DNA from 3 places in the Alteromonas sp. 009811495 genome. Region 3 is predicted to be linked to each of the others. Evidence: predicted binding sites of a transcription regulator. Region 3 holds the regulator's gene; each other region holds the start of a gene.
What was found. The regulator sigma-54, encoded in region 3, starts transcription at its own class of promoters, with help from an activator protein. The targets are predictions, from matches to a motif close to GTTGGCACGNNNNTNGNNT.
Positions count from the first base shown of each region.

Region 1: OZ660_RS04980 (flagellar assembly protein T N-terminal domain-containing protein) is a predicted target of sigma-54. The motif match lies at 4,580-4,598, and genes of this name have one in related genera.
Region 2: flhA (flagellar biosynthesis protein FlhA) is a predicted target of sigma-54. The motif match lies at 8,611-8,629, and genes of this name have one in related genera.

Region 1 covers NZ_CP113972.1:1,094,835-1,105,890, reverse strand. Annotated here, with positions in the region: gene OZ660_RS05010 (CheR family methyltransferase) at 201-1,031, opposite strand; gene OZ660_RS05005 (chemotaxis protein CheV) at 1,047-1,976, opposite strand; gene flgA (flagellar basal body P-ring formation chaperone FlgA) at 2,179-2,898, shown strand; gene flgM (flagellar biosynthesis anti-sigma factor FlgM) at 3,002-3,331, shown strand; gene flgN (flagellar export chaperone FlgN) at 3,419-3,850, shown strand; gene OZ660_RS04985 (LPP20 family lipoprotein) at 3,873-4,370, opposite strand; gene OZ660_RS04980 (flagellar assembly protein T N-terminal domain-containing protein) at 4,748-5,929, shown strand; tRNA gene OZ660_RS04975 (tRNA-Arg) at 5,986-6,061, shown strand; gene OZ660_RS04970 (hypothetical protein) at 6,505-7,014, shown strand; gene OZ660_RS04965 (hypothetical protein) at 7,085-7,855, shown strand; gene OZ660_RS04960 (MSCRAMM family protein) at 7,873-11,056, shown strand, end outside.
Region 2 covers NZ_CP113972.1:1,163,368-1,174,423, reverse strand. Annotated here, with positions in the region: gene OZ660_RS05330 (chemotaxis protein CheA) at 1-2,206, opposite strand, end outside; gene OZ660_RS05325 (protein phosphatase CheZ) at 2,219-2,974, opposite strand; gene cheY (chemotaxis response regulator CheY) at 3,009-3,392, opposite strand; gene OZ660_RS05315 (RNA polymerase sigma factor FliA) at 3,429-4,160, opposite strand; gene OZ660_RS05310 (MinD/ParA family protein) at 4,157-5,023, opposite strand; gene flhF (flagellar biosynthesis protein FlhF) at 5,029-6,429, opposite strand; gene flhA (flagellar biosynthesis protein FlhA) at 6,459-8,555, opposite strand; gene flhB (flagellar biosynthesis protein FlhB) at 8,692-9,816, opposite strand; gene fliR (flagellar biosynthetic protein FliR) at 10,018-10,797, opposite strand; gene fliQ (flagellar biosynthesis protein FliQ) at 10,810-11,056, opposite strand, start outside.
Region 3 covers NZ_CP113972.1:814,783-825,838, forward strand. Annotated here, with positions in the region: gene mgtE (magnesium transporter) at 1-921, opposite strand, end outside; gene OZ660_RS03670 (HPr family phosphocarrier protein) at 1,122-1,394, opposite strand; gene rapZ (RNase adapter RapZ) at 1,394-2,239, opposite strand; gene ptsN (PTS IIA-like nitrogen regulatory protein PtsN) at 2,298-2,741, opposite strand; gene hpf (ribosome hibernation promoting factor) at 2,755-3,042, opposite strand; gene OZ660_RS03690 (RNA polymerase factor sigma-54) at 3,072-4,568, opposite strand; gene lptB (LPS export ABC transporter ATP-binding protein) at 4,642-5,367, opposite strand; gene lptA (lipopolysaccharide transport periplasmic protein LptA) at 5,370-5,924, opposite strand; gene lptC (LPS export ABC transporter periplasmic protein LptC) at 5,893-6,471, opposite strand; gene kdsC (3-deoxy-manno-octulosonate-8-phosphatase KdsC) at 6,468-7,016, opposite strand; gene OZ660_RS03715 (KpsF/GutQ family sugar-phosphate isomerase) at 7,017-7,997, opposite strand; gene OZ660_RS03720 (calcium/sodium antiporter) at 8,000-8,956, opposite strand; gene mlaF (phospholipid ABC transporter ATP-binding protein MlaF) at 9,492-10,292, shown strand; gene mlaE (lipid asymmetry maintenance ABC transporter permease subunit MlaE) at 10,289-11,056, shown strand, end outside.

The DNA of each region.
Region 1 (11,056 bases), 280 kb from region 3:
ATGAAAAAGTCTCTTCTAAGCATGTGATGTATGTGGAAGTTCAACACACGTCATCGATACTTATTTTTGATTGCGGTTAGGCTTTCTTGAAGATTATTTAGCAAAGCAGATGCCAAAATGTGTTTTTGACGGGGAAAGATAAGTAAGAAAACGGGTTTGATTAGAAGAAAAACACTTATTAATCAAACCCATATTAATATTTATTTTTTTTGATAGTAGAGCCCAGGGTGACACTTAACCATGCTATAGATATCACTCGCTGCGCTTATAGATTCAGAAGCGCCAAGGAACAGTACGCCATCACTTTGCAGCTGTCCGGCAATTTGTTGCAGTATTCGCTGTTTAACTTGAGGTGAAAAATAAATAAGGACGTTGCGGCAAAAAACGATGTCGAAGCGGCCAAGACCTGCATAACTTGACAACAAATTAAGACTTCGAAACGAAACCATTCGCCGAACTTCAGGCTTCACTTGCATCAGGCCTGTTTCGTGTTGCTCAAAAAAAGTGTCACGGCGCTGCGCAGAAAGACCACGAGCAAGTGAAAGTTCGTCATAGATACCTTGCTCGCACTTCTTAAGCATTTCAGAAGAAAGATCAGTCGCCACTATTTCAACGCCAGCACGCAGAGCGCCCGGCCGCTGACGCTGGAACTCAAGTACTGACATGGCAATAGAATATGGCTCTTGGCCGGAAGAGCATGCCGCACTCCAGATCCTGATCTTCTGATTCTTAGATGCGAGTTTTGGCAATAAATCCTTGATGAGAAGATCGAACGGGTAATTATCTCGAAACCACAACGTTTCGTTTGTGGTCATTGCATCGATCACACCTTGCAGAAGTGTGCGATCAAATCCGCGCACAACAACATCGATGAGTTCATCCGCAGATTCGTACTTATGCTTGTAAAGCAAAGAGGCAAGGCGGCTTCGTACTAAGTACTGTTTATTGTCACCTAATACAATACCGCACTGCTTTTCGAGAAAGTCTCTAAATTTAAGGTAACTTTCTGGCGAAACATCTTTATTAGCCAATGCAGTGTTGCTCCGTTACTCGCATTCAGTCATTAACCATTTTTGGACCGCTGTAGCCAACTCATCTGGGTGGAATTTAGCGATAAAGTCATCAGCCCCAACTTTCTGCACCATGGCTTGGTTGAACACACCACTTAATGAGGTATGTAAAACGACATGAAGCTTCTGAAGCTCTGGTGTATTTTTGATTTCGGCAGTAAGGGTGTAGCCGTCCATTTCCGGCATTTCAATATCCGATACCAATACACCTACTCGATTTGTTACATCACCATATTCTTCGGCAATAGCCTTTAGACGATTGAGCGCTTCTAACCCGTTTTTGGCAAGCTCTATTTCAAGCCCGAGGCTTGTTAGCGCCTTTTTGACCTGATTGCGCGCCACGGCAGAATCATCTGCAATAAAGATGATCTTGTTCTCTTGGCCTTGGGTGGTTAAGCCCTCTGCAACCTCAGTGCTAACTTCAGCATTGAGCGGTGAAATTTCATTTAAAATCTTTTCAACATCGAGGATTTCGATTAGTTCATTTTCTACTTCTGTAACCGCGGTCAAGTAGCTGGCGCGCCCTGTACCTTGAGGCGGCGGCATAATAGCATCCCAGTTTGTATTGATAATGCGCTCTACAGCACCCACCAAAAATCCCTGAACGGAGCGGTTGTATTCAGCGATAACAATAAAGGAATTTTTCAAATCCTCAATACGCTTACCACCGGTAGCCATGCTCAGGTCTATTACTGAAATAGTTTGCCCACGGATATGTGCAACGCCGCGTACTAGCGGGTTCAACTTCGGCATTGCGGTTAGAGGTGGACATTGAAGTACTTCACGCACTTTAAACACGTTAATCCCAAAACGCTGACGTCCGTTCAGTCTAAACAGCAACAGCTCTAAACGATTCTGTCCAACGAGCTGGGTGCGCTGGTTAACTGAATCTAAAATCCCCGACATAGGTCACCTCTAAGTAATACTGGGCATGATCATTGCCTACTATGTTTAAGATAGACAATATCACTAAATTTTTGCAGGTCAAACGACAGAAAAATGACGCTTGCTTCTGGTTATCGACCAAAATGCACGTTACTGCAACTTTGTTATCTGCATTGAGTTACTTAAGCATAGTCAATAACTCAACAACTGAACACGAAAAGTCATGATGAAAAATACGTACGCTAGCCTAAGCAGAACCATTTATTCGTTCGTCACACTTGTTGCGATGGGACTTATCCCCATTTCGAGTGATGCTTCGCAAAGTATGCACGAAAAAGTCGAAGAAGGCGCGAAACAATATTTATTGTCACAACTTGCTGATAACTCTCAAGATACTAGCACTGATGTGTCAATTGTGAAGATAGACGATAGAATAAACATTCCCAATTGCCCGACTGGCTTCCAATATCATGCTTCTGATGAAGCGCTCGCCCAGTCGTACATATCTGTTCGTGTGAGTTGTGGCGATAATGATTGGTATTTATTCACAAGTGGTCAAGTTACGCGCACTACGGAAATTGTGGTAACTCAAGGCGCGGTAAGTCCAGGAACGGTTTTGACCGCTTCAAACCTATCACTTGCCAAAGTGGATATTCGAAAACTTAGATTCACCGCTTTCACCGATATTGATGCGCTTGTTGGCGCTCGCGTAAAACGGCGGGTAACTGATGGTCAGGCACTGCAAAGCAATATGCTATGCTTTGTATGTAAAGGTGATAGGATTACCATAACCGCACAGGTGGCTGGTATGGAAGTAAAAACAGCTGGAATTGCCCAACAAGACGGTGTTGTAGGTGATAACATTAAAGTGATTAACGCCACCAGCCAAAAGCCTGTTATTGCAAGAGTCGCCAGTTCAGAAGAAGTCGTGATACACTTGTGATTGAGGCAGTGAAAATCTACCGCTTTTGTTAGTAAAAAGGCTAAAGAAAATACGCGCTAGGCCGATACAGATAACAGAGGCAAAAAGGTAGTGAGGATTAATTATGGCAATTAATAATATAAACAATGGGTTACCTAAAACTCCCGTTGATAATGGCAAGGTTGCGCAGCAAAATCAAACGCAGCAAGCCCAACAACAGGCATCGGCTCAGACTGCATCGACAGCGCCTGCGCCACGTCAAGATTCTGTTTCGTTGACACAGTCGGCGCAGCAGTTAAATCAAGTTCAAAAGAAAGGGTCTGAAGCGCCTGTGAATCAGGAAAAAGTGGACCGTCTTAAAAAAGCAATTCAAAGTGGTGAGTACCGCGTTAATCCAGAAGTACTGGCTAACAAAATTGCAAAACTTGAGTCAGAAATCTTCAGCTCAAAGTAAAACGCATGCCCGTTGGCATGTAGAGTCCACTAATCTTTAAAGTAATTTAGTAAGTAGCTTAATAAGCAATGTAATACAGGTATCGAAGTGACAGAACAGATGAGCAATTTGGAACAGGCACTAAGCAAACAGGTAGAACAACTTTCTACACTCGCTTTATTGCTTGAAAAAGAATTGCAATTGATCAGTTCCCGCGAAGCAGAATCACTGATGCGTTTGCTCGACGAGAAGTCTGTCTTACTGGAAGCTATTCAAACTCTTGACGGTCAGGTGGAGCAGTTGATAAATGCTGTTCAAGAAATGACTGAAAAAGAAGAAGCGTTACTAGAGAAAGCAAAGTCGCTTTTAGACGATTGTAAGTATCGAACTCAAATCAATCAAAAAGCCGTTGAGCAAGGACAGCTACGCCTCACACACCTACGCAATTTGATGATGGAGTTACGCGCCAAAGAATCGTTGACTTACGATAAGAAAGGTAAACCGAAAGGTGGCACTTTGGGTTCTGGCGTAAGTGCGTAACGCAATTTAACTCGGCACTACCTTAATAGTATTTAACGTTTTTCACCCTTCTAGGCTTTGCTGTCGTTAGGTAAAGGTCGTAGACCTGCTTCATATCTAATGAGAGTTCGGTAACATAAGTGTCATCTCCAACAGGATACGCCTTCACAACCTCAGCGCCACGGATAACACCTTCTACTGATGCTTTGAGTGTTTCACTTTCAACCACAAGACTCGAGACAGATTGGTTACCTTCTAAACGCTGCCCGTATACTTGTTCAGCTAACTCGCGATAGGCATCAAGTTTTGAAGCTCTCATTGCCATTATTAGCTTAGCGCTCTCGCTGTCACCGCGCTGAGAGTCAATAGGCGCATAACCAACCGCTTTAAGTATAGGATAGCTCTCGGGCTCCACCGTTTCCCATTCCACATGCTTGTCGATAATGCCACAGCCACCCAAAGAAAGTGCAGCCCCTAGCGAAATAGCAAGCAACGAAGATTGACCGATATTCTTAAGTTTCTTAGACACTTTACATGGCATAACCGTATTTCCTGACAAAAACAACTCAGACAACATTTTGACGCTGTTAAGCGTCTATTGGCTTTGAATTAATGTAACAGTAATTCATAAAGCAATTTGTGCGCCCATTTGAATTACTCTCGTAAATCTGAATCCATTGTAGGTTTGATTACGGGCCGTAAATTGCCTGAAATGTTACGCAATCAATAGACGGATTTTTGGCAAAGATTATTGGCATCTTTTTAGCATATCCCATATGCGTTTGCTTCTTGCCTTAATAAACAAGGTACAAACAGCGCGGTAAAAGCCGCGCACAACAACACAACCAAACGCCCTTATCAATAGACGCCTGACGCGCGTTGCGTCAAGGTATTAGTGACATTTTACAGAGGTGTATTGTGCGACATTTAAATAGAGTGACAGCAACAGCCCTATTTAACATTGTTGTGGTGGTCATTTGCCTAATTGCACTTTTTATGGGGCAAGCAAATGCCGCATGGTATGAAGCTAAAGGACAAGCCGTTATTATTGATGGCGATAAAGAAGACGCAAGAAAGAAAGCTACGCAAGAAGCACTAAAACAAGCAATGTTATTCGCTGGTGCGTCTATCCACAGTGTACACACACTTACCAATGGGCTGCTTGAAAACGAAGAAATGACAATCAGCGCCTCAGGCGAAGTTGCTCAATTAGAATTAGTCGATGAAATATACAATGGCAACGTTATTACCGTCGGTATCAGAGCCGATATCTTTCCAAAAGCACAATCATGTGACGCACAATTTGATGAGAAACACTTTTCAACAACGCGCTTTTTAGTTAAAAGCCGTCAGCAACTCACTCATGGTAACATTGTAAACTTTGACCAGGCATTTACTGAGCGCTTTGGTTTTATAATGCGCAATACCACTGACAACCTAAAACTTACGCACATAGCGCCCCACACTGCCCAATTTAAAACCCAATTTACCGAACAAAATGTGCGCAATCTTTCTCAGCAAAGCAACACGCAGTACGTTATTCTCGGCAGTATAGACGACCTCAGTATTGAAACATCTCCATCATCAATTTTCACACCTTGGAAAGACGACAAACAGCATAGACATTTTTCGCTTACCCTGCGCGTATACGATGGTATCAATGGTGGTCTTCTGTTCACGCACAACTACAAGACACGTGCGCAGTGGAGTTTTGACAAGTTCGAGAATGTTGACGAATACTCAACCGCATTTTGGCAGTCCCGTTACGGGCTAGCAGTGCAAGAGCTCGTTGAAGACGCCGTGCAAGATATAAAAGAAGCGACAGCATGCCAGCCAGTCACAGGGCGAGTTATCCACGTTGCAGGCGATGTTATTTCGGTATCTTTAGGGCGAGATAACGGCGTCAGTAATAATGATGAACTATACGTTTATCAATCAAAAGAAGTCATAGACAACTATGGTCGTAAATACCTTCAATATCACCTTTACCCTGGTACTTTTGTTGTGCGTAACGCGTATAGCAACTCCTCGTCAGTAGTGAGTAAGAATACAGGTATTGTGGCTAATATTCAGGAGAACGATTTTGTTGTGAAGAAATAGTGTGATTCAATTCTATGGGTTAACAGGACTAATTTTTTACGTATAATCAAGATGCTGTCCCCATAGTTTAACTGGATAAAACAAGAACCTCCTAAGTTTTAGATCTGCGTTCGAGTCGCGGTGGGGACGCCATTTTCGTGATATTTTCACATACCTTTAACGTAAATTGCTGAGATCTTTTATCTTGCAATTTGTGCATTTCGTGGAAAAAGTCGATTTTTCATGAAAAAAACTCGCCTAAAGTATTAAAAAAAATAGCATTTTTGGGCTAATTGAAAATTTATACGAAAGTATTAAGCTGTTTTTCGAGTCCAAAAAAAACACTCCAAAATCACAAAAATCCCATTTAAAACAAAAGCTAACGAAGTTAACAATTCCAATTCTCATCTGTAGTCAGGGCACTGCTTAATTAGTTATGTGTGTTGATACTTTATCTTTTGTCAAGTCATGTGGTTGAATAACCATCGAAGTATGCTAGCAGTCTAAAACAGCGTACATCACCACTATAAAATTCATAACATTTTCGTGTCACTGGAAGTTAGGTGACACTTTTAGGGATAATTTGGGATATACACATGAAAAAACGCTTAGTGTCTCTTGCGCTACTTTCAACGCTATCTGCTTCAACAATTGCTGCAAATAGTACATTTCAAGCTACTGTAAACGCCATCTCTGATGCGGCAATTGCACAAACTACTGCACTTCATTTTGGTGCGATGCAACCAACTTCAGGTGCCGTTTGTACAATGGACAACACAGGTGCAGTTGCAGGAAGCTGTGATGCAACCAACGCAAACATTGCTATTGGTCTAATCACAGTAAGTGGGCTGACCGCTAACGTACCACTAAACGTAACCGTTACAGGTCAAGCTGGTACTAATGTTTCATTTGTATCTGAGTTTGATATCAACGGCGCTGTTGGTACACATGAAAATAACGCTGACAACACCGCTATTGCTGTAACGACTAATGGTACGGGTGATAACTTAACGCTTGACGTATACGGTCAGATGACTGTTACTACTGCACTAACACCTGGTGACAGCTATACAGCAAACTACATCGTAGATGTATCTTTCCAGTAAAACTGCTAAAGTAGGGTGCTAATTCAAGCACCCTTTCACTCTCAAATCATGCAGTTGGGACCTTCACTTTATGCGCAGTACACCATTCTTTTCTCGTTTCTTTTTTTATACATTTTTACTTTTTGGGCTAATACTTTCAACGCAGGTTTCAGCCAATGTCGCGCTATCTAAATTTAGAGTCTATTTCGACGGTAAAACCCGAACCGCTTCACTGCAATTAAGAAATACGGGTGCTAAAGAGTTTAAGTACACTGCTGAATTAACGCTTAACGAAATGACCGAAGAGGGTGCTATTTATAGCGTTAATAGCGACCCATTGGCTGCCGATAAGTTTATTCGCTTTTCGCCAAAGCGAGGCACTATTAAGCCAGGTGAAAGACAGGCACTTCGCTTTGCTTTAAGAAAACCGTCAGGACTTGCCGATGGCGAATATCGTGCGGTATTGCGTATCGTAACTGAACTAGCTCCTACTGAAGGCGGCAACGTTAACCTTGCAAGTAAGCTGGCATACAATGTACCCATTATAGTTCGTCACGGTGAGGTGTTTGCTGAATCAAGTCTTGCCTCACCCTCTACTGTGATGCATAACGGCCAGCCCCATATACAGGTATGGCAAACAAGAACGGGGAATCGTTCTTTGTTCGGCAATTATGTGGTGGAAACGACAAATGGTGAAACCTTAGGTGTGCTAAACAACGTAGCCGTTTATCGTCCCCTGGAACGCAGAAAAGTATTAATACCGTTAACTAATGCGTCAAAGGGCGACGTGGTAATCCGCTATACAGAAAACGAAAAATTTGGTGGTAGTCTAGCACTCTCTATCCCCCATACTATTAACTAACCCACTTTTAGATCTTTATGTTCAGGCTCGTTCTGCTTTTGCTGCTTGCGTTAACAAATAGTGCGTTCGCAGCAAATTGTAATATCAGCGAGCCTTTTAAGCGCGTAACACTCGATGAAGACAACTTTTATATTGCCGTTTTACGCTTAAACGGGCGCCCGGTGTGGGACGGATTAGATGTTTACAGCGTCGATGATCATTTGCTTGTTCCTGTTTCACTTCTTGTAGATGCAATGGGCCTGAATTGGAACATAGACATTCCTACGAATAATATTGCTTCGCAAGGCGCTGAAAGCCACTGCGATTTTGATATTCAATTTTCATCTACCAGTACAAACTCTCGCGACTTCCTTTATTGGAGTAAAGACGATTTTGACCTTTACATTGATGTAAATGCGCTGCCAGCTTTGCTGCCCGTAAGTTATGAGTTCGATGATTCACTTTTGGTATTAAGTCTTACCAGCAATGATATAGAATTTATAGATACCACAGAGCCTCAGTTGATTGTCCCAACGTTTTATAAAAAAGATACCGAGAGTATCGACCGTGTTATTGACGATACGTACCACTTTTATACCTCCCCATTGTTTAGTTATCGCGTTGTAGCGCAAGACAGGAACGCGCAATCAGAACGATTAAGTGTCAATATCAATGCTGGTTTCGATTTACTTAAGCACGAAACCAACTTTCGAATGAGTCGAGTAAGGGATACTAGCCAACACTTCTTACGACTGACGAGAACGTTAGAAGATACCGCGACGTTACTTAGCGAACGAGGCTTAACTTATGAATTAGGTGATATTCAATTAGTCGGAGACAATGTTGTCACCTCCCCCAGCCAATCGCTGGGTTTCCTCGTTCACAACGGCGATGACAAGGGGCGACGGAACTTTTCCAAAACCACTATTGAAGAGTTTGTACTTCCGGGTTGGCGTGTGCAGCTGTTTAGAAATGGGCAGTTTATCGATGAAAAATTCAGTGACGATCAAAACAAAGTACTGTTTGAAGATATTGATACGTTTTACGGAAACAACTTCTTCGAACTTAAACTTTACGGTCCTGAAGGACAACAGGAAACCCGAAATCAAACCGTTAGCGTTGGGCAAGAGCAAACACAAAAAGGTGACATCGATTTTAGTTTTGGGGTGAATGACAATAATTATCGCCTGTTAGATGGCAAAGTTTCTGAAAGTGGTTTAGGTAAATCTGTATTAGCGAAGGTAGGCGTGGGCTTAACTGATGATACAAGTATATCGGGTACTTACCAGCGTTTATGGCTTAACGATACACCACTCGATTATTACACCAGCGCAATAGACACGCAATTTAAAGGTTCTGCGTTGCATGTATCCCTTACACAGCAAGAACAAGGTGGTTATGCGACGTTTGTTGGATGGAATGGAAGGATAAATCAGGATGTTGTATTCAACTTTTCAAATCGACATCTTAGTAACTTTGTTAGTCAGCGCTATGGTGAAAACTCGCTTATTGAAAACGAAACCACTGCTCGAATTAATGGGCAAACTGAATTGTTTGGGCGGCTAGGCTGGAACGCCAACCTATCGTATCGTACGTTTAAGCGAACAGTTGACAATGCTAGCCTCGGGCTAAACATAAATAACAATTTATTAGGCGGTACGTTTTCTGGTGGTGTAGTGCTAGGCAAAAATACTGCAGAACCTGTAACAGGCCGATTGTATTACTCTAAACAAATTGAAGGCTGGCAAGTTGCCAGTGCTTGGGACTTTGTTCCATCAGATGGCTTTAATACCGACACTTTTTATGTTGCATTGCGCTGGCCTTATTTACTATCTCAGCATCGAGAAACACGTTTACAGTACAGAGCAAGCGGTACGAACAACCTTGAATTGCAACATCAGCACAACTGGACCTTCGACTTTGTTAACGTGGGATTGGGTGGAACGCTTGGTGAAGACGGCGACTGGTCAATAAATCTCACATTTACAGGCAATATCAATTATAACCCGTACAGTCGCGCATTTAATTTTGACAGAGCGGCTACTACAGCAGCTGGTAGAATAGATGCTTTTGCATTCCTTGATGCAAACAGAAACAATCAATTTGACAGCAATGAACAACCTCTCGAGGGTGTGAACTTCAAAGGTAATTCGCAATGGCGCAATGATTACACCAATGAAGAAGGTAAAGCGCGCATTATTACCAATCATAACTTCCAAACTTTATCGATTGATAGCGCCTCACTGCCCGATCTCTATATGATAGCCGCAGACAATAATGTTGAAGTACTGACGCACAGCGGTGGTGTAAACCAAGTGAATTTACCGGTACACACCATAAGCGATGTAGAAGGCACACTTTTCCTTGTTAGCGAACAACAAAGTCGCGGCGCACCGAGGGTTCAGCTAAATATTGTTGATGAAACTGGCAATAATGTGGCCACAACTTATACCGAGAGTGATGGTTATTTTTACGTTACGCAACTTCCACCCGGTGAGTACGAACTTGAAATAGACGAAGGCTACTTACAACGAAATGCGCTAAGCGTAAGTAGCAATTCATTGTCATTTATTGCACCTACTGAAGGTGATTCCATCTACTTAGACGACATCAAACTTATCAAGTCAATCGAATCGTCACAAGGTCTCCAATTAGACGATGATAGTCAATTTACCGAAAGTTCGATTATTGATGCCGATGTTAAATACGAAATACAAATTGGTATTTTTAGACATGCTCGTTCGATAAGTGAAGTCGTTAGACACCTCCCTACTACACCGAGCTCAATGCAGTATTATCGCAATCATAGATTAGCCATGACCTATGTAACGGTTGGCGGGTTTACAAGTATTACTGATGCATCGCTATTTTTAGAAGCAATTCAAAGTCACGTTGCGTTTAGTAACGCATTTATTAGTCCTGTTACGCGCTATGAAGGCGAAGATTGGACAAGAGAAACGGTTGTTTATGAGTTTGATGAGAAAATTAAAGCGTCACAACGTGCACTTACAAAGAGCCTACCCAAACAAATATGTCAGTTGTCTGCATACTACTCCAAGACATCCGTAAACCCACAAATACTTATATTACACCCAGAATTATTGCTTGTACCAAACTCACCTGCAGACGCAACATTTTATCGATTGTTAGCACCGGTTAACGAAAATGGTAAGTGTGTTGATGACTACCTTGATCATCAATATCGAGACACACCTTTCATGA
Region 2 (11,056 bases), 350 kb from region 3:
GTAGACTCGGTATATCCAATATAAGTGCAATACCACCATCAGATGTTATTGTCGCACCAGCCATACCCGGCGTGCCCTGTAAGAGCGCATCTAACGGCTTAATAACCACTTCTTCTTGACCAATTAATGCATCAACCACAAAGCCGACTTGCTGCGTTCCAATCTGTACCACAACAACGTGTCCTTTTTCTTTATCGATGTTCTTAGGACCACGAATCAGCCATTCCCCAAGGAAGAACAGCGGAATAGCTTTGGAGCGGACAATCATCGTCAGCTGACCATCAACCGTATTGGTTTTCTTGATGTCCATGTTAATAATTTCATTAACTGCACCAAGCGGTAACGCAAAGGTTTGTTTGCCTACCACAATCATTAAGGTTGGAAGTATGGCTAGAGTAAGCGGTACTTTGATGTCTAATCGCGTACCTTTACCAAGCTGCGAGTCGATATTAACGGTACCGTTTAGTTGGTTAATCTTGGTTTTAACCACATCCATACCCACACCACGGCCCGAAATATCACTAATTTCAGTTTTGGTTGAGAACCCAGGGGCAAAGATAAGATTAAAAGCTTCCACGTCTGACATACGAGCTGCAGCATCTGCATCAAGCACACCGCGGCTTATCGCAATTTCTTTAAGCTTTTCGGGATCCATACCTTTACCATCGTCTTCGATAGTAAGAAGGATGTGATCGCCTTCTTGTGATGCAGACAGCTGAACCGTCCCCATGCGCGGTTTACCGGCCGCTGCGCGGTCATCAGGCATTTCAATACCATGGTCCACTGAGTTTCTCACCAAGTGAACCAACGGATCGGCCAATGCTTCAACCAAGTTCTTATCTAGATCGGTTTCTTCACCAACCAACTCAAGGGTAATTTCTTTCTTGAGGCTTCGAGCGAGGTCGCGTACAACGCGGGGGAATCGACCAAATACCTTTTTGATTGGCTGCATGCGGGTTTTCATTACCGCGCCTTGCAAGTCGCCTGTTACAACATCAAGGTTAGCAATAGCTTTCGACATACTTTCGTCATTGCTATTAATACCCAAACTAATAAGGCGATTTCGAACCAATACCAACTCGCCGACCATATTCATAATCTGATCTAAGCGTTTGGTGTCAACACGCACTGTAGTCTCAGCCGGAGGTGCTGCTGGTGCGGCTTTTTTATCGTCTTTTTTGGGTGCTTCTTTCTTCGCTGCCCCAGCAGGCGCTGGAGCAGGAGCGGCTGCTGCAGCCTTTTGCGGCGCTGGACTAGCCTTAGGTGCTGCTGGCGCTTCGCTTTTCGCTTTGTTAATCGCGTCGGTAGCCGCTTTATCTACCACTGGCTCAGCGGGCGTTGACGATTGTTTGGTAGGACCTTGCCCCGAACCATGCAATTGATCAAGTAGCGCTTCAAACTCGTCGTCAGTAATTTCTTCATCGCTTGATGCAGATACCGGTGCCGCTGGCGCAGGTGCTGATGCAGGTGCTGCATCTTCGCTACCGCCAAATTGACCTTTACCGTGTAAATCGTCAAGAAGCGCTTCGAATTCTTCATCGGTGATGTCATCGCTATCACCGCCTGCGCTTGGTGCAGGTTCAGCGGCTTTCGCTGGCGCTGCCGCTTTTGGTGCAGACTGACCGGGAGCACTTGAACCATGAAGTTCATCTAGCAAGGCTTCGAATTCATCTTCAGTGATTTCATCAATGCCACCACCGTCACTTGACGACGATGTAGGCTCTGACTCTTCAATAACAAGTTCAGGCTCATCCTCAACCTCTGCAGGCTGAGTTGCACTGGGTGCAGTATCGCCAAAGATATTTTCGTCAGGAGATTCTGGGCGACTTAGTTTGTGTAATAAGTCGACAAGATGTGCATCTGCAGGTTCTAGAGGATCACGCGCTTTAACACGTTCAAACATCTCTACCACCACATCGGTGGCCTGCAAAATAATATCCATTAACTCCGGCGTGAGTGTACGTTGCCCGTTTCGCATAACATCGAAAACGTTTTCGGCCCCGTGGCATATTTCAACCAACTCAGTCAGGGATAGAAACCCTGCTCCGCCTTTAACAGTATGGTAGCCGCGGAAAATTGCATTCAGCAAATCCGCGTCTTCTGGATTGTTCTCAAGATCAACGAGCTGTTCTTGTAATTGTTCAAGTATCTCTCCAGCTTCTACTAGAAAGTCCTGTAATATATCCTCGTCAACATCAAACGACATGCGCCCGCTCCCCTAAAAACCTAAGCTAGACAAAAGATCATCTACATCATCTTGGCCAGAAACAACATCATCGCGATTTTCCGCGTCGATAATTGGGCCTTCCGCTTGTACACCATCATTTTTATCGGCCTTAACGCTAGAAGGTTTAGAATGTTCTGAACCGTCGCGCTCGCCAAACATGGTTAACATGTTTACTAGGCTGTCCTCGACTTCTTTTACCAAGTCGATAACGCGGCGAATTACCTGACCAGTTAAATCTTGATAACCCTGTGCCATCAATACTTCTGTCAGTAACTGTGTGAGCTTAGTTGATTGCTCTGCGCTTTCTTCAAGTAAGTTATCTAAATCTGCACAAAGCGCTTTGAACTCGCCTAATTCTATTTGGCGGCTCATTAGCTTTTTCCACTCAGGCATCACTTTCTCGATGCGCTCAGCGAGCGTTTCTGCAATTGGCATGCTCGCTTCTACTGCATCCATAGTAGTATTAGCAGCTTTTTCAGTTTCTTCAATGACGTATGTCAGACGAGACTGTGCATCAGGCATATCTTCGGTCGCAAGATTCTTAATGCGATCGTCAATCTGAAAATTATTGAGCGCATCATGAAGTTGACGCGTCAGTTTTCCTACTTCTGCAAACAGCTCAACATTCTCCTTCATTGAGGCTGCTTCAAGTAGCGCATTGGCAGAAGCGTTGTCACCCTCTTCAAGATAGGCAACAAGTTGTTTAGCTTCGTCCAATGTAATCGGAACGTTTACATTTGGTGACATCCAGTAAACCTCGTTTCTCTGGTGAGCGTCTGGATCAACCTAAACGTTCGAAAATTTTATCCAATTTTTCTTTTAATGTTGCAGCTGTGAAAGGCTTAACTACATAGCCATTTACGCCGGCTTGCGCTGCCGCAACAATTTGTTCTTTCTTGGCTTCAGCAGTAACCATTAGCACAGGCAAATGCTTCAGTTTGTCATCGGCACGAATAGCACGTAGCAAGTCAATTCCTTGCATGCCCGGCATATTCCAATCGGTAACGACAAAGTCAAAGTCGCCTTGCTGTAGCATTGGCAACGCCGTACTTCCGTCATCCGCTTCCTGGATGTTGGAGAAACCCAAGTCTTTAAGTAGGTTTTTGATGATACGTCTCATGGTAGAAAAATCGTCAACCACGAGAATTTTCATACTTTTATCCAAAATAGCCTCCAGTGAGGGGTTAATTGTTATTAATATCTATTCTTCGTCAGCTTGCCACGACTTCATTCGTGATTTGAGTTTTAACATGGCCTGACTGTGAATTTGGCTTACTCTCGATTCACTAACATCAAGTACTTCACCTATTTCTCGTAGGTTTAGCTCTTCATCATAGTATAAAGAAAGCACGATAGCTTCTCGTTCAGGTAATGTTGTAATCGCATGGGCTAACGCCTTTTGGAAAGCACCTTGCATCAAGTCTTCAAGTGGTGCGTCGCTACCCCGATTTTGTTCAGTCGAAATAACGTCCTCAGACACACCTAAATCTTCAATGCCAACCAACTTACCAGCATTTACTTCATTCAACATTTGATGATAGTCCTGCAAACTCACATTGAGTTTAGCAGCAATATCAGAATCTCTGGCATCGCGTCCAGTCTCGCCTTCTACTTGCGAAATGGCTTCTGTTATCGCGCGACCGTTGCGATGCACTGACCGCGGCGTCCAATCGCCTTTTCGAATCTCGTCCAGCATAGCACCGCGGATACGAATACCCGCAAAGGTTTCAAAGCTCGCACCTTTCGAGCCGTCAAAATTGCGAGCAGCTTCTAATAAACCAATCATGCCTGATTGAATTAAATCGTCAACAAGTACACTAGCGGGCAAACGCGCCATCAAGTGATGAGCGATACGTTTAACCAAAGGCGCATGTCGTTCGACTAACTGCGACTTATCGGTTTGTTGTTGATAAGCTGCTGCCTTGCTATTCAACGCTGATTTCCTACTGCTTTCTCTGCAACCAACTGTTCAATAAAAAACTCTAAATGACCACCTGGCTGAGCCGGGATTGGCCATGACAATGCCTTGTTAGCCAGTTGAGTAATTGCAACGGCAGCAGGCGAACCTGGGTAGGCATCGACGATAGCGGTTTGTTTGCGTACCGCTTTACGAATATTTTCATCAAACGGGACAGTTGCCACTAATTCTAGTGCAACATCCAAAAATCGACCTGTTACTTTACTTAATTTACTAAACAGCTCTTGCCCTTCCCGCACGTCGCGCACCATATTGGCGACCACTTTAAATCGAAACACACCGTGTTCGCGATTCAAAATTTTGATCAGCGCGTAAGCGTCAGTTAATGATGTAGGCTCGTCGCACACTACAACCATAATATCCTGCGACGCTTTAGAAAAGCTTAATACCATGTCTGAGATACCCGCTGCGGTATCGACGATGAGAACATCAATTTGTGAACGTAATTCACTAAAGGCGCGTATTAAACCCGCATGCTGAGTAGGTGATAACTCTGCCATTGACTGTGTACCCGATGTCGCTGGCGCAATCTTGATTCCATGCGGACCAGTGACGAGTACCTCATCAAGCGTGCATTCACCCGATAATACGTGAGAAAGATTTTTCTCGACGCGAAGACCTAACATCACATCGACATTAGCCAGACCTAGGTCTGCATCGAGAACCATTACACGCTTACCCTGCTTAGCCATAGCAATGGCGGTGTTTAGTGTAATATTTGTTTTACCGACGCCACCTTTACCTCCGGTGACGGCAATAACTTTGATTAACCTTGATTGCTTCATTTTTCTTAAGCTACTCGCTTGGTCGTCAATCATACTGCTTATGCTGTTTTAATGGCGTTGTTACTACTAGTATGATTCAAACCGTACTTTTTATAAAGCTTTGCAGCAGCAGAAACCAAAGATTTTGCTTCTGCAATCTTAATGTCTTCTGGTACTTTTTGCCCATCGGTGACATAACTAACCGGTAACTGGTACTCAACTGCAGCACTAAGCACCTCTCCTAAAGAGTAGCACTCATCTAACTTTGTGAAAATACAGCCACTTAGTTCAATTTCATCATACGCTTTAATTATTCTTTGCAGTGCAGGATATTGTGTATTTGCCTGCGCTACCAAATATTTTTTCACTTGTGGCATTTGACCATTGTCAAATTGCTTAATTTGTTTAATCAAACGGCTATCTCGCTGACTAAACCCTGCTGTATCAATCAATACTAGACGCTTGTGACGCAGTTGGAAAAGTAAATCTGCTAACTCTTCGCTGGTTTGTGCTTTTCTTACTGTACAGCCAATTATCTTTCCGTAAGTAGCCAGTTGTTCAAACGCAGCTATTCTGTACGTATCAATGGTGATCATTGCCACTGATTCTGGGCCGTACTTTTGGGCATATCGCGCAGCCAATTTTGCTACCGTGGTTGTCTTTCCCGTTCCAGTAGGACCCACCAATGCAACAGCGCCTTGTGCGGTAAGTATATCGTTACCTGTTACATTTATGCGATTAGCCAATAGGTTAAGAAGGTAAACCCACGCTTCGCGCTCATTGTAGTGAGCAGGCGTGTAATTTATTAGCTGAGTCGCAAGCGCATGACTTAAACCCATATCGGTTAAACGCGTTATCAAATATTGATGAACGGGTTTTTGACGCTTATTCTTCGCTTCCATCAAATCAGCCACCTGATATTGCAAGACGTTTCTTAGCGAGGCGAGTTCTTCTTTGATTTGAGCAAGTTCGTCTGATTGATTAGGCGCAGTTTCATCTATGCTTGATGCTTGATGTGAAGGAAACGCATCTGCTTGCTCATAGCGGCTCGCACGGGATTGAGGTTGAGGCTGAGCAGCTTCAACTTCATCAATAAAGTCATCAGAAAAGTTAAGGTGCGATGCAATTTCATTAGCATGCTGCGCATTGGCAGAGGTATCTTTTTGGCTTTGCGGCTGAGCGCTTGAACCATGTTGCTTTTCAAGTAGCGCTTTTAAACTGTCTGGGCCGTCATCACCGATGATTTCACTTAAGCTAGGAACAGCTTTCTGACCGGGCGCTTTAGAGGCGGGTTTTGGCACTGACAACTTAGCCTCTGGCTCTTTATCGTAAGCTGCAACAAGCTCAATACCGTCAGCCACTTTGCGGTTTGACATGATAACCGCATCGCTACCCAACTCAGCTTTTACTTGGCTTAACGCCTCACGCATATCTTTGCCGAAGAAACGTCTTATTTTCATTGCAACCTCTCCAATCGCTCAGTGTCAGATTATTGACCGACCGAACTGACTATTTTTATCTGCTTATCATCAGGCACTTCTTGGTACGAAAGTACGTGGAGCCCAACAACTGAATACTTTAAGAAGCGTGACAGCACAGGTCTTAGCATGCCTGACGTCAGCAATACCGCAGGTTCGCCTTCGAGCTCCTGCTGCTGACTGGCTTGTTGCAATGATTTTTGCAACTTGTCTGCTAGTCCTGGCTCTATGCCAGCACCATCTTCACCGCCCGCTTGAAGAGACTGGTGCAACATCTGTTCCAACTCTGGCGCCAAGGTTATGACAGGTATCTCTTTGGCGCCTTGTGTAATCTCTTGAACAATCAGTCGTTTCAACGAAATACGTACTGCAGATACCAGTACATCAGGGTCTTGGCTACGCGTACCATACTCACTTAAAGTTTGAACAATAGTACGCATATCACGAATTGGTACGCCTTCGAATAGCAACGTTTGCAATACTTTAACTACGGTACTAAGCGGTAAAATATCCGGCACCAGTCCTTCAACAAGTTTAGGATGCTGTTTTGCCAACATATCAAGAAGTTGCTGAGCTTCTTCATGACCTAATAGTTGATAGGCATTATTAGTCAGAAGCTGACTCAAATGGGTTGCCACAACCGTTGCGGCATCGACCACAGTATAACCGAGTGTTTGAGCATGCTCGCGCTTATTCGGTTTTATCCATACAGCATCGAGCCCAAAAGCGGGATCTTTCGTTGCGCGTCCTTCAAGCTTGCCGAACACCTGCCCTGGATTAATCGCAAGCTCCTCGTCGTGACTAATGAGTGAGTCGCCAATGGTCACGCCGAGCATGGCAATAGTGTAAGTATTTGGTTCTAAATCGAGGTTATCGCGAATATGTACAGGAGGAATAAGAAACCCGAGTTCTTGCGACAATTTTTTACGCACGCCTTTAATGCGTGTTAATAACTCGCCACCTTGTGACTTATCGACAAGCGGGATAAGGCGATAGCCAACTTCTAACCCAATGGTATCGACTTGCTGTACATCATCCCAACCCAGCTCTTTGACTTCTGGCGCAACGGTTTCATCCTTAACCACGTCAGGGACTTTAGGCTCGGCAGCTTTTTTCTTCTCTTGTAGTGATTGCCAATAAGCAAAGCCTGCAATCAAAAAAGAGAAACCAAGAAACGCAACGTGGGGCATGCCAGGAATAATACCCATAACAAAAAGTACACCAGCGGCAATATACAAGGCTTGATTATTACCAAGTTGACCACGTATCTCTTTGCCCATCTCCTGAGTTTCGTTTTCACGAGTAACGATAATCGCGGTTGCGACTGACAAAAGTAGCGATGGAATTTGCGCGACAAGACCGTCACCGATAGTCAGGATAGTGTAAATTTCAATGGCGTTTCCAAATGTAAGATCATGCTGAATCATACCAATGAATAACCCACCAACTATATTGATGAGCATAATGAAAAGGCCCGCTACCGCATCGCCTTTTACAAATTTTGACGCACCGTCCATCGAACCGTAAAAGTCGGCTTCTGCGGTAATTTCTTCACGACGTTGGCGCGCTTGATCTTGGTCGATATACCCAGCGTTCAAGTCAGCATCAATTGCCATTTGCTTACCTGGCATAGCATCAAGAGTAAAGCGAGCACTTACTTCTGAAATACGACCTGCACCTGCGGTTACCACTTTAAAGTTGATAATGAGCAAGATAGCAAACACCACGATACCCACCGCATAGTTACCGCCAATAACCACCGCGCCAAATGCTTCAATTACCTTACCGGCAGCGTCGCCGCCTTCGTGTCCATATAGGAGTACTACACGGGTAGATGCCACGTTAAGCGCCAGTCGCAAAACGGTCGCAATAAGGAGTACTAAAGGGAAAATACCAAAGTCGACAGGACGCTGTGTAAGCACCGCGACCAATATGATGACAAGGGAAAGTGCAATATTAAAACTGAAGAGTACGTCTAACAAGAACGGCGGCATAGGTAGAATTACCATGCCCATAATTGCCAAAAGTACGATTGGCGCACCTAAACCACTGGTAAAATTTTGCAGCTGATTTTTGTCGAAACGCTGAAGATAACCGGATAACTGCATCGCTTACTGTCTCACTATCAGAAAATTGACGCTTTTCACTATTCTGATAGGAACATTTCAACTAACGTGCCAGCTTTGATGAATAGCTACCACAGTCGCGTTGGATAAATAAAACGACGGGAATCCCCCCTAGAAATTACCGCCTGTATTCAGGTGGTATAGGCAAATCCCGTTTGAGTGGTCTGGGTCGTTTCCCCTTACCAGCGCGGTGCGCTTTAAGCTGATAAACATGGGCAAGCACTTGCGCCACTGCCATAAACAGCGCATTAGGTACTTCTTCATCGACTTCGGTAGAGTAAAAGATAGCACGAGCAAGCATAGGCGAAGGGATAAGAGGGACATCGTTTGCGGTAGCAATTTTTCTTATATGCATGGCAAGTTCATCAGCCCCTTTCGCCACGACAACAGGGGCGCGGTTGCCGCTTTCATCATATTTTATAGCAACCGAGAAGTGCGTTGGGTTAGTTACTACCACGTCGGCTTTTGGGACTTCCTGCATCATGCGTTTAGTGGCAGCTTGATACTGCAAACGACGAATACGGCCTTTAACCATAGGGTCGCCCTCGGCATTTTTGCGCTCGTCTTTAACCTCTTGCTTGGTCATTTTCATTTCTTTGTTGTGCTTATACATCTGATATGGCACATCAATAATGGCAATGGGGATCATACCGCAAGCAAGAATAAGAAATGCCCACTTAAGCATATCAAGGGCGTGAAAGATATTGCCGGGATACAACTCCATATCAAGGTGGAGTGCTTCATCTTGAAAGTACAATAGCGCCCCAATGGCCATGCCAATAATAAGCACAACTTTGGCGATGGACTTGAGTAACTCAACCAAGCCATTCATGCCAAACATGCGCTTAAACCCTTGGATTGGGCTCATTTTGGACCCTTTGGGTTTCGCTCCTTCCCACGTAAAGTTATAACCACCAAGGGCTATTGACCCATAAATTCCCGCTATCATGGCCACGACCATATACAGCAGAACAGGCGCACTTATAGTAGAAAAGGCTTCGCCCCATGCACCGAACATATGGGTAGTGTCATAGGTTTCATCGCGAGAAAGAATAAACATGCGCTGTGTCAGTTTAAACACCGACTCGGCTATCCAGCCGCCGAGAAACAGGAACATGAAAGCACTCACCACTAATACTAGGGTGGTTGAGAGTTCACGGGATCGCGCAATCTGCCCTTTTTTCCGGGCATCATCGAGTTTTTTCCCCGTGGGGTCTTCTGTTTTTTCGCTTGAATCTGCCATTTGTTTGCTCTATTTGCCTTTGTTGCGATAGGAGCAGAGCAACTTACAAGCACGCTGTAAACCCATCCTTGGGCGCTCTGCCACCGCATCCATGCGGTGGAAGGCTTGCAAGTCGCCCCGCTCCTCTCGACTAGTTTTTCATTTAGCTTGCTCGCAAACCTGTCATTTTCCGCGAACAATTTCTACCGCGACTTGTCTTATTTAAGGACAAATATTTAATAGCTCACACATAAACTGTTCAGCGCGAAACCATTGGGTTTCAAAGTGAGCGGTAAAATTATCGAGTGTTATCCAAATAATAATTAACCCCATTACCTGAGCAATCGAGAAACCAATACTAAAAATGTTGAGCTGTGGCGCCGCTTTGGTCATAACGCCAAACGCCAAATTTACAATAAGCAACGACACAATAGGCGCGAGGGATAAGGTCAATGCCGATACGAACATCCAGCCAGCCCAATGTGCAATGTCTCTGAATTGCTCACCTGTCCACCATGCTTCACCAATAGGAAACGCCTCGAAGCTCATCACAATCATATGGATCATGGATAAGTGGCCGTCAAGCGTCCAAAACAACAGCGTCGCTAAAATAAGATAAAACTGACCTACCGCTGGTACGTTAATACCATTAACTGGGTCGACAATCGAGGCAAAGCCCAAACCGGTTTGCATAGCAATAACTTGACCGGCTAGTACAAAGGTGTTGAGAACCATCATAGAAATAAAACCAATAGCAACACCAATGACAAGCTGCTGAATAACCACCACAAACGTACCCACATCGACCAAATTATTAATCGGAGACGGTGGAACAACGGGCATGATGATTAGCGTCAGCATAATACCCAACAGTGCACGTACCTGTGGTGGAATCGACTTAGCACTTAACCCAATCATAGCAACGAATAAGCCACTAATACGCATAAACGGAAGCAGCATGTCGGCTAAAAATTGGTTAATAACGGATAGTTCAACGTCCACGTAAGAAAAGCCTTAACCCACAACTTGTGGAATTAAATCAACCATGCGAAACGTAAAGTCCATGAGCTGCTGTACCAGCCAGTTGCCGCCCCAACTGAGAGCCAACAAGGTCACTAATAGACGAGGCAGAAAGCTCATTGTCTGTTCGTTAATACTGGTTGCGGCTTGAAATACCGCTACAACAAGACCAACAATAAGGCTCGGTACAATTACCGCCGACACGAGTACAATTACCATGTACATTGCCTCACGGAGTATT
Region 3 (11,056 bases):
ATCGCTTACCATTGCCGCCATAAGGGCAGTGACTAAGTTAACCGCTAACCAAACAGAACGACGTTTAGTACTTTGCATGACGGGTGCAAAAGTATCTTCGTCATCGTCAAGGCCCGCCATACTCATCATCGAGTGCTCTGCGTCTTCACGGATAATATCGACTACGTCGTCAATAGTAATACGACCAACGAGACGATTATTTTCATCTACCACAGGTGCTGATAACCAGTTATATCGCTCAAAGAGACTTGCCACTTCATCATCAGGCATATTAACGGGTATTGCTTCTGACTCTGTATCCATTACGTCAGACACTTTGTCATCTGTATCGGCGGTAAGTAAGCGAGTAACGGGGACAATACCAACAAGGTTATCGGTGCGATTTACTACATAAAAGGTATCGGTATTCTCAGGCAGCTCGCCTTTTAAGCGTATATAGCGTAGAACAACATCAATGGTAACATCTGGACGCAACGTAATTGTGTCCGTGTTCATAATGAAACCAGCGGTCTCTTCACCGTATGATAGTGCTTGCTCGGCACGCACCCTATCTTGGGCGTCCATGGAGTCGAGAATATCTTGTAAAACGGTTTCTGGAAGGCTACTGAGCGTTTCGGCTAAGTCATCCGTGTCCATCTCTTCCAATGCATCAACAACATTAGCTGGAAGCATTTTAGCGATGATGCCATTACGCACGTCATCAGAAAGTTCTTCTAATATATCACCGTGGAAATCGCCATCAATTAGCTCCCACAACTCATCACGAGTACGGCTGGGGCTGGATTCAAGAATATGAGCAACATCAGACGGGGGAAGTTCTAGCAGAAGCTTACGCACAGACACGAATTGACCGTTGTTCAATGCACCATTTAATGCACGAAGCTGAGTCTGTACGTATTTGGAAACAAGCGCTTCTGCCATAAGTAGCGAGTCCTACTAAGCTAAACTGAGATTAGATGAAACGAGCTCATCCCAATTTGTCTACAGGGCAATTTGGGATTTATGCAGTAGAATATCGCAATTGTGATGAAGCTGTCATGACAATTGCGAGCATAATGACGTTATTATGACTAAGTGTTGTTTATTTCGCCAATTCAAGTGCTTGTATTGGGCGGGAGCACTTACTCGGCCTCGTTGAATTTACCTTCAATAAGTTGCTCAATGGCTGCCATGGCTTCTTCGGCATCACTGCCTTGCACGACAACGTTGACCTGTTCACCTTGATGACTTTCAAGCATCATTAGTCCCAGCACACTATTTGCGTCAGCTTCCTTGTCACCCTTTTTAAGCACAATTTTGGCGTCAAATTGGTTGGCTAGTTGTACAAGTTGCGTGGCAGCACGAGCATGAAGCCCTAATTTATTAACGATTGTGAGTGTTTTCTCAATAATCATTACTGGTTCAACTCTCTGTGACGGATTTGAACGTCTGGATGAATTTCCAAAAATGTTTTTGATAGCGCTTGGGCGATGTATACCGAGCGGTGCTGTCCGCCAGTACAACCAATTGCCACGGTGACATAACTGCGATTATTGCGCTCTAAATGTGGAAGCCACGTTGTGATCAGGTTCTGTATTTGCCAAATAAATTTTGTTACTACAGGTTGAGACCCTAAAAATACTTCAACAGGCGCGTCTAGCCCAGTCAAGTGCTTTAAATCTGGTTCCCAATGAGGGTTGGGCAAAAACCGTGCATCAAATACATAGTCTGCATCTTTGGGAATGCCGTGCTTAAAGCCGAATGACTCAAAAACAAGCACTAATCGCGAGCTTTTCTTACCAAGAATACGTTCGCGTATTAGCTCAGCGAGTTGATGAATAGTGAGTTTGTCGGTATCCAAATAGAGATCGGCTCGCTCGACAATAGGGGCCAGCAGCGCTGACTCTGCGCGAATGGCTTCAGAGAGAGACTTGTTGAGCTTGGCCAGCGGGTGCAATCTGCGTGTTTCGCTAAAACGCTTAACGAGCACATCATCACTAGCATCAATATACACAATGGTCATCGACCAAGACGAAGGCAGGTAATCAAGTATTTCTACTAAATCGTCTGGATTTTTAGGCAGGTTACGTACGTCTATGCTAACGGCGACTTGGTCGTATTCATCAACCACTGTGTGCGTTAGCGTAGGGAGCAAGTTAACCGGAATATTGTCAACGCAGTAATACCCTAAGTCTTCAAGAGCGCGCAGTGCAATTGATTTTCCTGAGCCCGAACGACCACTGATAATAATCAGCTTCACTTATATTCTCCCTTTACACTGATAAGCGCTTAATGCAGTAATGTTGTATAGCAGCGAGTTACGCTAACGCATTTATAATGTCATCGCTTGTGGTAGCACGCCTTATTGCCTTAATAGTGTCTTTATTACTCAGTTTGCCAGCGACTGTGGCTAGTGTTTGTAGATGGCCTTCGGTTTGTTCTTCAGGTACTAATAGTGCAAAGAAAATATCGACAGGTTTTTCATCTAGCGCATCAAAATCAATAGCTGGTGTGCTGGTAACAACAATGGCAATAACTCTATCAAGGCCAGCTAAGCGACCATGGGGAAGGGCAATGCCGTTTCCGATACCTGTGCTACCCATTCGTTCTCTCGCCAACAAACTATTCAGTACCGTCGACTGGTCGATATGCGCGTTGTTCTTCGCAGCAATATCAGCAATGATCTCTAAAATACGCTTTTTACTATTACATTGAACCGCACATTCAGTGCGGTCCAGACTTACGATGGCTTGTATATCCATACTTAATTAACTACTAGTGCTTTTTAAGTTTTTCCTTATGCTTGATTACCTGCCGGTCGAGTTTATCAACCATGCTGTCAATCGCCGCATACATGTCGGTATTTTCTGAGGATGCGAATACTTCAGCGCCACTTAAGTGAACTGTCGCTTCTGCTTTTTGGTTTAATTTTTCAACGTTCAGGATGACATGCACATTAGAAATGTGATCAAAGTGACGTTCAAGTTTGCTGAACTTCGTATCGACATAATTACGCAAAGAGTCGGTGATTTCGACATGATGACCAGTAAGGTTGATTTGCATATTTCGTCTTCCTTATATTATTAAGCCCGTTAAATAAGGCTCTTGCGTTGGTTCGACGGCGGGATCGATAACGATTCCCGGTACTTTGCTATTGTCCGCCGGGCAACTTTAATGCCTTGCTCGGCCAACAATGAAGCAATCTTGCTATCACTTAGTGGTTTACTGGGTTTTTCAGCTGCCACTAGTTTTTTGATCAATGCACGAATGGCGGTTGATGAACATTCACCACCTGACTCCGTTGCAACATGGCTAGAGAAGAAATACTTCAACTCGAAGATGCCACGAGGGGTATGCATGTATTTTTGTGTTGTCACACGTGAAATAGTCGATTCGTGCATATCTACCATTTCTGCGACATCATTTAATACCATTGGTTTCATCATTTCTGGGCCATGCTCAAAAAAGCCCATTTGTTGCTGCACAATACAATTTGCTACCTTCATCAGTGTGTCGTTACGCGACTCTAGGCTTTTGATAAACCACTTGGCTTCTTGCATGTGTGAGCGGATAAATTGTGAATCGCTACTGTTCTTTGCACGGCGACTCATTGCGGCATATTGTTGATTGACGCTAAGTTTTGGCAGGCTATCAGGGTTCAGCTCAACCACCCAACGGCCATTCTTTTTGGTAACCGATACATCTGGAATAACGTACTCAGGTTCTTTAGTAACTAAAGCACTACCTGGGCGAGGATTCAAGGTTTGCAGCAAACGCATAGCCTCGCGAAGCTGATCTTCTTTCAATCGGCTCTTGCGCATTAAGGTGCGGTAATCTTTGCTGCTCAGCAAATCAGAATAGTCTTCTATTAACTGCTTTGCCTCGGCAAGCCATGGTGTATCATCTGCGAATTGGCGAAGCTGTACCATCAAGCACTCTTGCGGGGTGCGCGAACCAGAACCAATGGGATCGAACATTTGAATGCGCTTTAATACACATTCTACTTCGTCCATTTCAATGAGTTCCTCTTCATCTTCGCCAGAGACTTCTTGCGCGTTAACCGCCTCTAAAATCTCTTCAAGAGTAACGGTTAGATACCCTGACTCATCAATGGAATCAATGATAGCCATTGCAATGGCGCGGTCAGTGTCAGAAAAAGGGGTGAGGCGCATCTGCCACAATAGATGTTCTTGTATGTCCTCAGTCGTTTCACCTTGGAAAATTTGTTCGTCGTCACTGGCAGGTCCTGGTGCCGGCGCTGACGATGCTGAATAATACTCATCCCATGTGCTATCGATTGGCAATTCGTCCGGAAGATCATTTTTTTCTAGTGCGTCGCCAGCTTCCAAAGTATCACTTGATGCAGTGGCAGAAGCTTCTACCCCACTGTCATCATTATCGATGTTATTTTTTTCAAGCTGAGGCTCGTCGTGGCCTTCTTCAACTTCTAATAGCGGGTTTGAATCCAACGCTTCTTGAATTTCTTGTTGAAGATCGAGCGTAGAAAGCTGCAACAGTTTAATGGCCTGCTGCAACTGAGGTGTCATGGTGAGTTGTTGGCTAAATTTTAGCTGTAAAGATGGTTTCATCTACGTCTTATTTAAATGCTCTAAATTGAATATACCTGAGCGAGATTGAAAAATGACAATCCGGTTACACTAACTATAGCCTGAATTGTTCGCCTAGGTATACATCCCTTACTTTTTGATTACTTAAAACCTGTTCCGCAGTTCCTTGCGCAATAAGCTCGCCATGACTCACAATGTACGCTTTTTCACAAACATCCAATGTTTCTCGTACGTTGTGGTCAGTGATAAGGATACCGATACCCCTATCTCGAAGATGTTGAATAATCTTCTTTATATCATTTACTGATATTGGATCAACACCAGCAAAGGGTTCATCCAATAAAATAAATTGTGGTTTAGCAGCAAGGGCGCGCGCAATTTCCACTCGGCGGCGTTCTCCCCCTGACAAACTCATCCCCGTACTATTACGTATATGGTTAATATTAAATTCATCAAGTAGCGCATCGGCTTCTTCTTCCTGCTGTTGTGAATTTAAATCTTTACGGGTTTGTAAAATTGCCATGATATTTTCATGCACAGTGAGCTTTCTAAATATAGATGCTTCCTGCGGGAGATAGCCAATTCCGCGGCGTGCACGCTCATGCATGGGCTGATGTGTTAACTCGTTGTCGTCAATTTCAATGGCGCCCTTATCAAGGGGAACAAGCCCAACAATCATATAAAATGTTGTGGTCTTACCAGCACCATTTGGGCCTAACAGCCCTACAATTTGACCTGTCGATACACTGAGGCTGACATCTCGGACAACCTGGCGTGATTTATACGCCTTAGCAAGGTTTCTTGCGCTCAAAGTAGCCATTGCTATTGGTTGCCCTCGTTATCTTGTTCGTTGTCCTTAGCATTCGTCTTGCGAATCGCTTCAGGAGTGAAAACAGTTGTCACTCTCCCTTCACCGTTGTCGTCATCGCCACCGGTTGCAAGCAGTTGCTCGGTAATCATATCAAAGGTAATACTGTCACCTTTTACCATACTGGTGTCTTGTTTTAGTTCAGCCTTCCCTGTAAGCGATATCACCCGATTAATCACTTCGTAGCGAATTTCATTCGCCTTAGCGGATACTGGCGTTCCATCTTCAAACTCTTGCGTATAGCTCGCAGGGTTACCGCGTGCGACAAACACTTCTCTACCTTCGCCCGCTGTCGCGATAACTTCAACTTCGTCGGCATTAATCACAAGCGAGCCTTGAGTAATTAGAACATCATCTTTAAACAACGATGTTTTATTTTTTCCATCAACAAATTGTGACTTAGCATCGACTTTAATTGGCTTAGAAAAGTCATCTTCATTAGCGAAAACGGAACCACTAGCCAACGCTAAAATTAAGCTAGTTGCTAGGGGAATAAGTGGTTTGTACATGATCGATAAGCTCATATTCTTGGGTGCGTAAATTCGCATTAAACCCATTGCTTTGAATGACATATTGCGACCCCAGTATCTCTACTGGTTGATCAGATGTCATCTGCTTGTTGTCTAAATTAATCTGAATGTATTGTGTCGTAATGGTTTTGACAAAGTCATCTGTAGTTTGGTTCTCTATTTGTACATTATTTTCAAGCTGAATCAGCTCGTTGTTGTACAATGTTCCTTCCACAGCGGTAACGACCCACGGTGACGTAGCGTTATCAGTATAAAGTGTGTAGCGTGGCGCACGGAACAATACAAAGCCAAGTTGATCGTAGTGTTCCATCGATTCAGCAAACACCTTATGGTTGAGCTGTCCGTCTTGATTATAAAGAGTTGTAGTAAGATTTTTTGCCTTATACGCGGGTTTCAATGCATCAAGTTCGCCGCTATTTCTTACTTCTGGCGGCTCTTCCATCCACGTGGGTAAATACATTAGCAGCGCCAATATAAATAGCGCAGAAATGCTCAGCCCCAGTCGATTGAAGCCAAATTGGCTCATACACTCGCTCCAAAAATACCTTGTTCAACCCCTTTGGCTTGCAGGATTGTGTCAGAAATTTCGCGCACAGCCCCAAATCCACCAGGGAGCGTAGTTTTCCAGTTAGCTTGTTTAGCGACAAAAGGGTGGGCATCTGAAACTGCAATTTTTACACTTGCATGGGCAAACATACCTGTGTCAGGCATGTCGTCGCCTACAGTGGCAACATTATCAGGGCGCAATGACAATTCAGTCATTAGGGCTTGTAGTGCGGCAGACTTATTTTCTTCGCCTTGAATGATATGGGCTACGTTGAGTGCCTTCATGCGGTTTTCCACAATGGTAGAGCGACGCCCAGTAATTACTGCAACGTCAACGCCATGACTCACTAAGGCCTTAACGCCGTAGCCATCTCGGGTGTGAAATGCTTTGAGCTCTTCACCATCATTGCCCAGATAAATGCGCCCATCAGAAAAAACACCATCTACATCACATACCAGCAGTTTAATATCTGCAAGACGCTTAAAGAGCGTGTCATCTAAATCGGTATATAACGTTGTCGCCATTTACAGCACCCCCGCTTTTAATAGCATATGCATGTTGAAGGCGCCGATAGGTTTGCGATCGCTGTCAACCACCATCAATGCACTAATTTTATGGCTTTCCATTAGGTTCAATGCTTCAACCGCTAGCTCTTCTTGAGTGGTTGTTTTTCCGCCTTGTGTCATAACGTCAATAACTTGGGCACTATGTAAATCAACTCGCGCATCTAAAATACGACGCAAGTCTCCGTCTGTAAACACGCCAAGCAAAATTCCGGCACTATCAATAATGCCTGTCATTCCTAATCCTTTTTTAGAAATTTCAAGGAGTGCTTCGGCAACGGTTGCATCTGACTTTGTTAGCGGAATATCGCTACCCGAGAGCATTATGTCGCCTACTTTAAGCAGTAGCTTTCGGCCCAAGCTTCCACCTGGGTGTGACAACGCAAAGTCGTCAGATGTGAATCCTTTCTTGTCTAACAATGCTACTGCGAGTGCATCCCCCATAACTAATGTTGCTGTTGTGCTAGAGGTTGGCGCTAAGCCTAGTGAGCATGCCTCTTGCTCGACACTAATATCGAGTACGATATCAGCGTATTGGCCTAGCGAGCTTTGTGCACTGTTTGTCATGGCGACAACTCTTATTCCTAAGCGTTTCACCACGGGCAGCAAGTTAACAATTTCGCTCGTCTCGCCCGAATTGGAGATAGCGAGCAATACATCGCCCTTACTCAACATGCCTAGATCACCATGGTTTGCTTCGCCAGGGTGCATGAAAAAAGAGGGGGTACCTGTGCTGGCAAGTGTTGCAGCAATCTTATTGCCAATATGACCGGATTTTCCCATTCCTGAAACAACGACCTTACCCGTACAGGAAAACAGAATATCACAGGCTTTCTCAAAATTTTCATTTAAGCGACTGGCAAGATTTTCGATAGCGCTAGCTTCAATATCGATAACGCGTTTTGCAGAGGCAATGTAGGTGTTTTGTAATTCGTTATTCATGATTATCCAAACAGCCAGAATTGATAGCCGATAAAACAGGCAAGCAATAAAAATCCGTTGGGCCTAGAAATAGTGCGTTTGCCAATCAGATCGAAACTAAACAGGAATAGTAGCAAGGTCAAGCCAAGCATGACGTACATGTCGCGATTATAAACATCAGGGTCCAGTAGCCCTGGTGCTATTAGACCTGGCATACCCAACACGGCGAGTAGGTTGAAAATATTTGAGCCGATAATGTTACCCAATGCTAAATCATCCTCACCTTTAAGCACGCCGGCAATGCTGGCTGCAAGTTCGGGTAAGCTTGTTCCAAGTGCGATAATTGTTAATCCAATAACTAAATCAGAAATACCAAGATAACGCGCGATTTCTACAGCGGAATTTACTAAGAAATGGGCACTTAAAGGCAAAATAACAAGACCAACACCAATCCAAATAAGAGCAGACGTGTTCGACACATCTTTAGGGATTTCATCGGCAGTTTCGGCAACGAGAGGGTCTTCTTTATCAACTTGTAGCGAGAGCCACGCCATCATCGCTAAAACAAAAATAAAAAGACCTAGCAAAATAATGCCTTCGTAGGATTTTAATTCGCCATCAAACATAAAGCCTATTGCGATAAGCGAGATGATGAGTAGCGCCGGGAGTTCACGTTTAAGCGTTGTTGAGGAAACGATAAGAGGTTTAACTAACGCGGTGATACCCAACACTAATGCGACGTTGGTGATGTTAGACCCTAATGCGTTACCTACCGCAGTGTTCATATTTCCGTTTGCTGAGGCAATCGCTGATACGACGATTTCAGGGGCTGATGAGCCCATCGCCACAATAGTGAGACCTATCATCATCGGCGATATTCCGATGTTTTTCGCCAGTGCAGATGCACCGTATACAAAGCGATCGGCACTCCAACTTAAAATCACTAGTCCTACGATGAAAATTACGATGTTTAAAAGCACAACAACCTGTAATAAAAAGTATTTCGCTAGATTGTCGCAAAAACAGTGCCATTTGCATATGGGAAGTGCGTTTTATTTTATTGTACCGATAAAGTATCTGTTTTGGGCGTTACCACACTCTATAAACATGTTGCATTGCCTTTAACACACGACAAGCGACCAGATTTTAGCGAAATTTACTGTAAAATCAGGCGTTACGATGAGCTCGTTCAGTTTCAGTTAATAAAAAATACTCTACCATTTTAGTGCCCAGATAAGTGTTATAGGGCTTTTCGAATAAGACAACTAAAACAGCGATTGGGCTGACAGGCTTAATCATTCGTATTCATCGAACATAACTTGTAACTTTTTGACTTTGGCGCCGCCCTTGAAAAAGCGTAGAATGTCACTAGATTACACTGCCCAGTAAACTTTACTGTGAAAGTAATCGAAGGCATAGAACTTGAATGTTCTCGATGTTAAATAAATTTTTATAAAGCCCGCCGATGTAAATACTGGCGGCTTCATTAGGTCAAGGGTCGACATTAAACACGCTATGGATCATTTAGTTGAAATAGACAACCTTACCTTTAAGCGTGCCGATCGTATTATTTACGATGGCATTTCGCTTAAAGTGCCCAAGGGAAAAATTACTGCGGTAATGGGCCCAAGTGGTATTGGTAAAACCACACTGCTGCGCCTTATCGGCGGCCAGTTAACACCTGATGAAGGTGATGTGAAGTTCGACGGGGACTCCATTGTCTCTATGTCGAGGAAGTCGCTATATCAGACCCGACGCAGAATGAGCATGTTATTTCAAAGTGGCGCGCTCTTTACTGACATGAGCGTGTTTGACAACGTGGCCTTCCCGCTGCGTGAGCACACCCAACTTTCAGAAGATGTGATCGCTACTATTGTCGCTTTAAAGCTACAGGCTGTAGGTTTACGCGGGGCAGCGAAGTTAATGCCAAGTGAATTGTCAGGCGGTATGGCGAGACGCGCAGCCTTGGCCAGAGCAATCGCTCTTGACCCTGACTTAATTATGTATGATGAGCCCTTTGCAGGTCAGGACCCTATTTCAATGGGGGTTCTTGTTAAACTCATACGTGAACTGAACGACGCATTAAATCTTACCAGCATAGTGGTAACCCATGATGTCACGGAAGTATTAACCATTGCTGATTACATTTATATTCTTGCTGATAAGCGGGTAATTGGTGAAGGAAGTGCGCAACAAATTAGAGAAAGTGACAGTGAGTTAGTACAGCAGTTTCTGAAAGGAAAAGCTGATGGCCCTGTCCCATTTCATTATCCGGCATCTGATCTGAAAACGAGCTTTCTGGGGGCGGGTAAATGAGTTTCTTACAATCCGTCGGTGCGAACACCATAGGTAAAATTACGGCAATTGGCCGTGCCGCCATTATGCTATTTGGTGCATTAATCGCCGTACCTCGTATTAAAAATATCCCGCTGATTATCAGGCAACTTTACGTGGTTGGTGTTCAATCACTGCTTATCATAATGGTGTCAGGACTTTTTATTGGCATGGTAATGGCGCTTCAAGGCTACACTATCTTGGTGGATTATGGTGCAGAAGGTAGCCTAGGTCCCATGGTAGCGCTCTCGTTATTAAGAGAGCTTGGGCCTGTTGTTACTGCACTACTTTTTGCAGGGCGAGCGGGTTCAGCATTAACTGCCGAAATAGGACTAATGAAAGCGACCGAACAGTTAAGTAGCCTCGAAATGATGGCTGTCGATCCACTACGCCGTATTGTTGCTCCGCGCTTTTGGGCAGGTATGTTAGCTATGCCAATGCTTGCGATCATTTTTAGCGCAATTGGTATACTAGGCGGGCACTTAGTGGGCGTTGACTGGTTAGGCGTTGATGCAGGAAGTTATTGGTCAATTATGCAGTCCACAGTAGATTGGAACCAAGATGTAGTGAACGGTGTAATAAAAAGCCTCGTTTTTGCCTTGGTTGTGACCTGGATTGCCATATTTAAAGGGTACGATTCTATTCCAACATCGGAAGGGATCAGCAAAGCCACTACTGAAACAGTAGTGTATTCATCATTAGCAGTATTAGGGCTGGATTTCGTACTTACCGCCCTTATGTTTGGT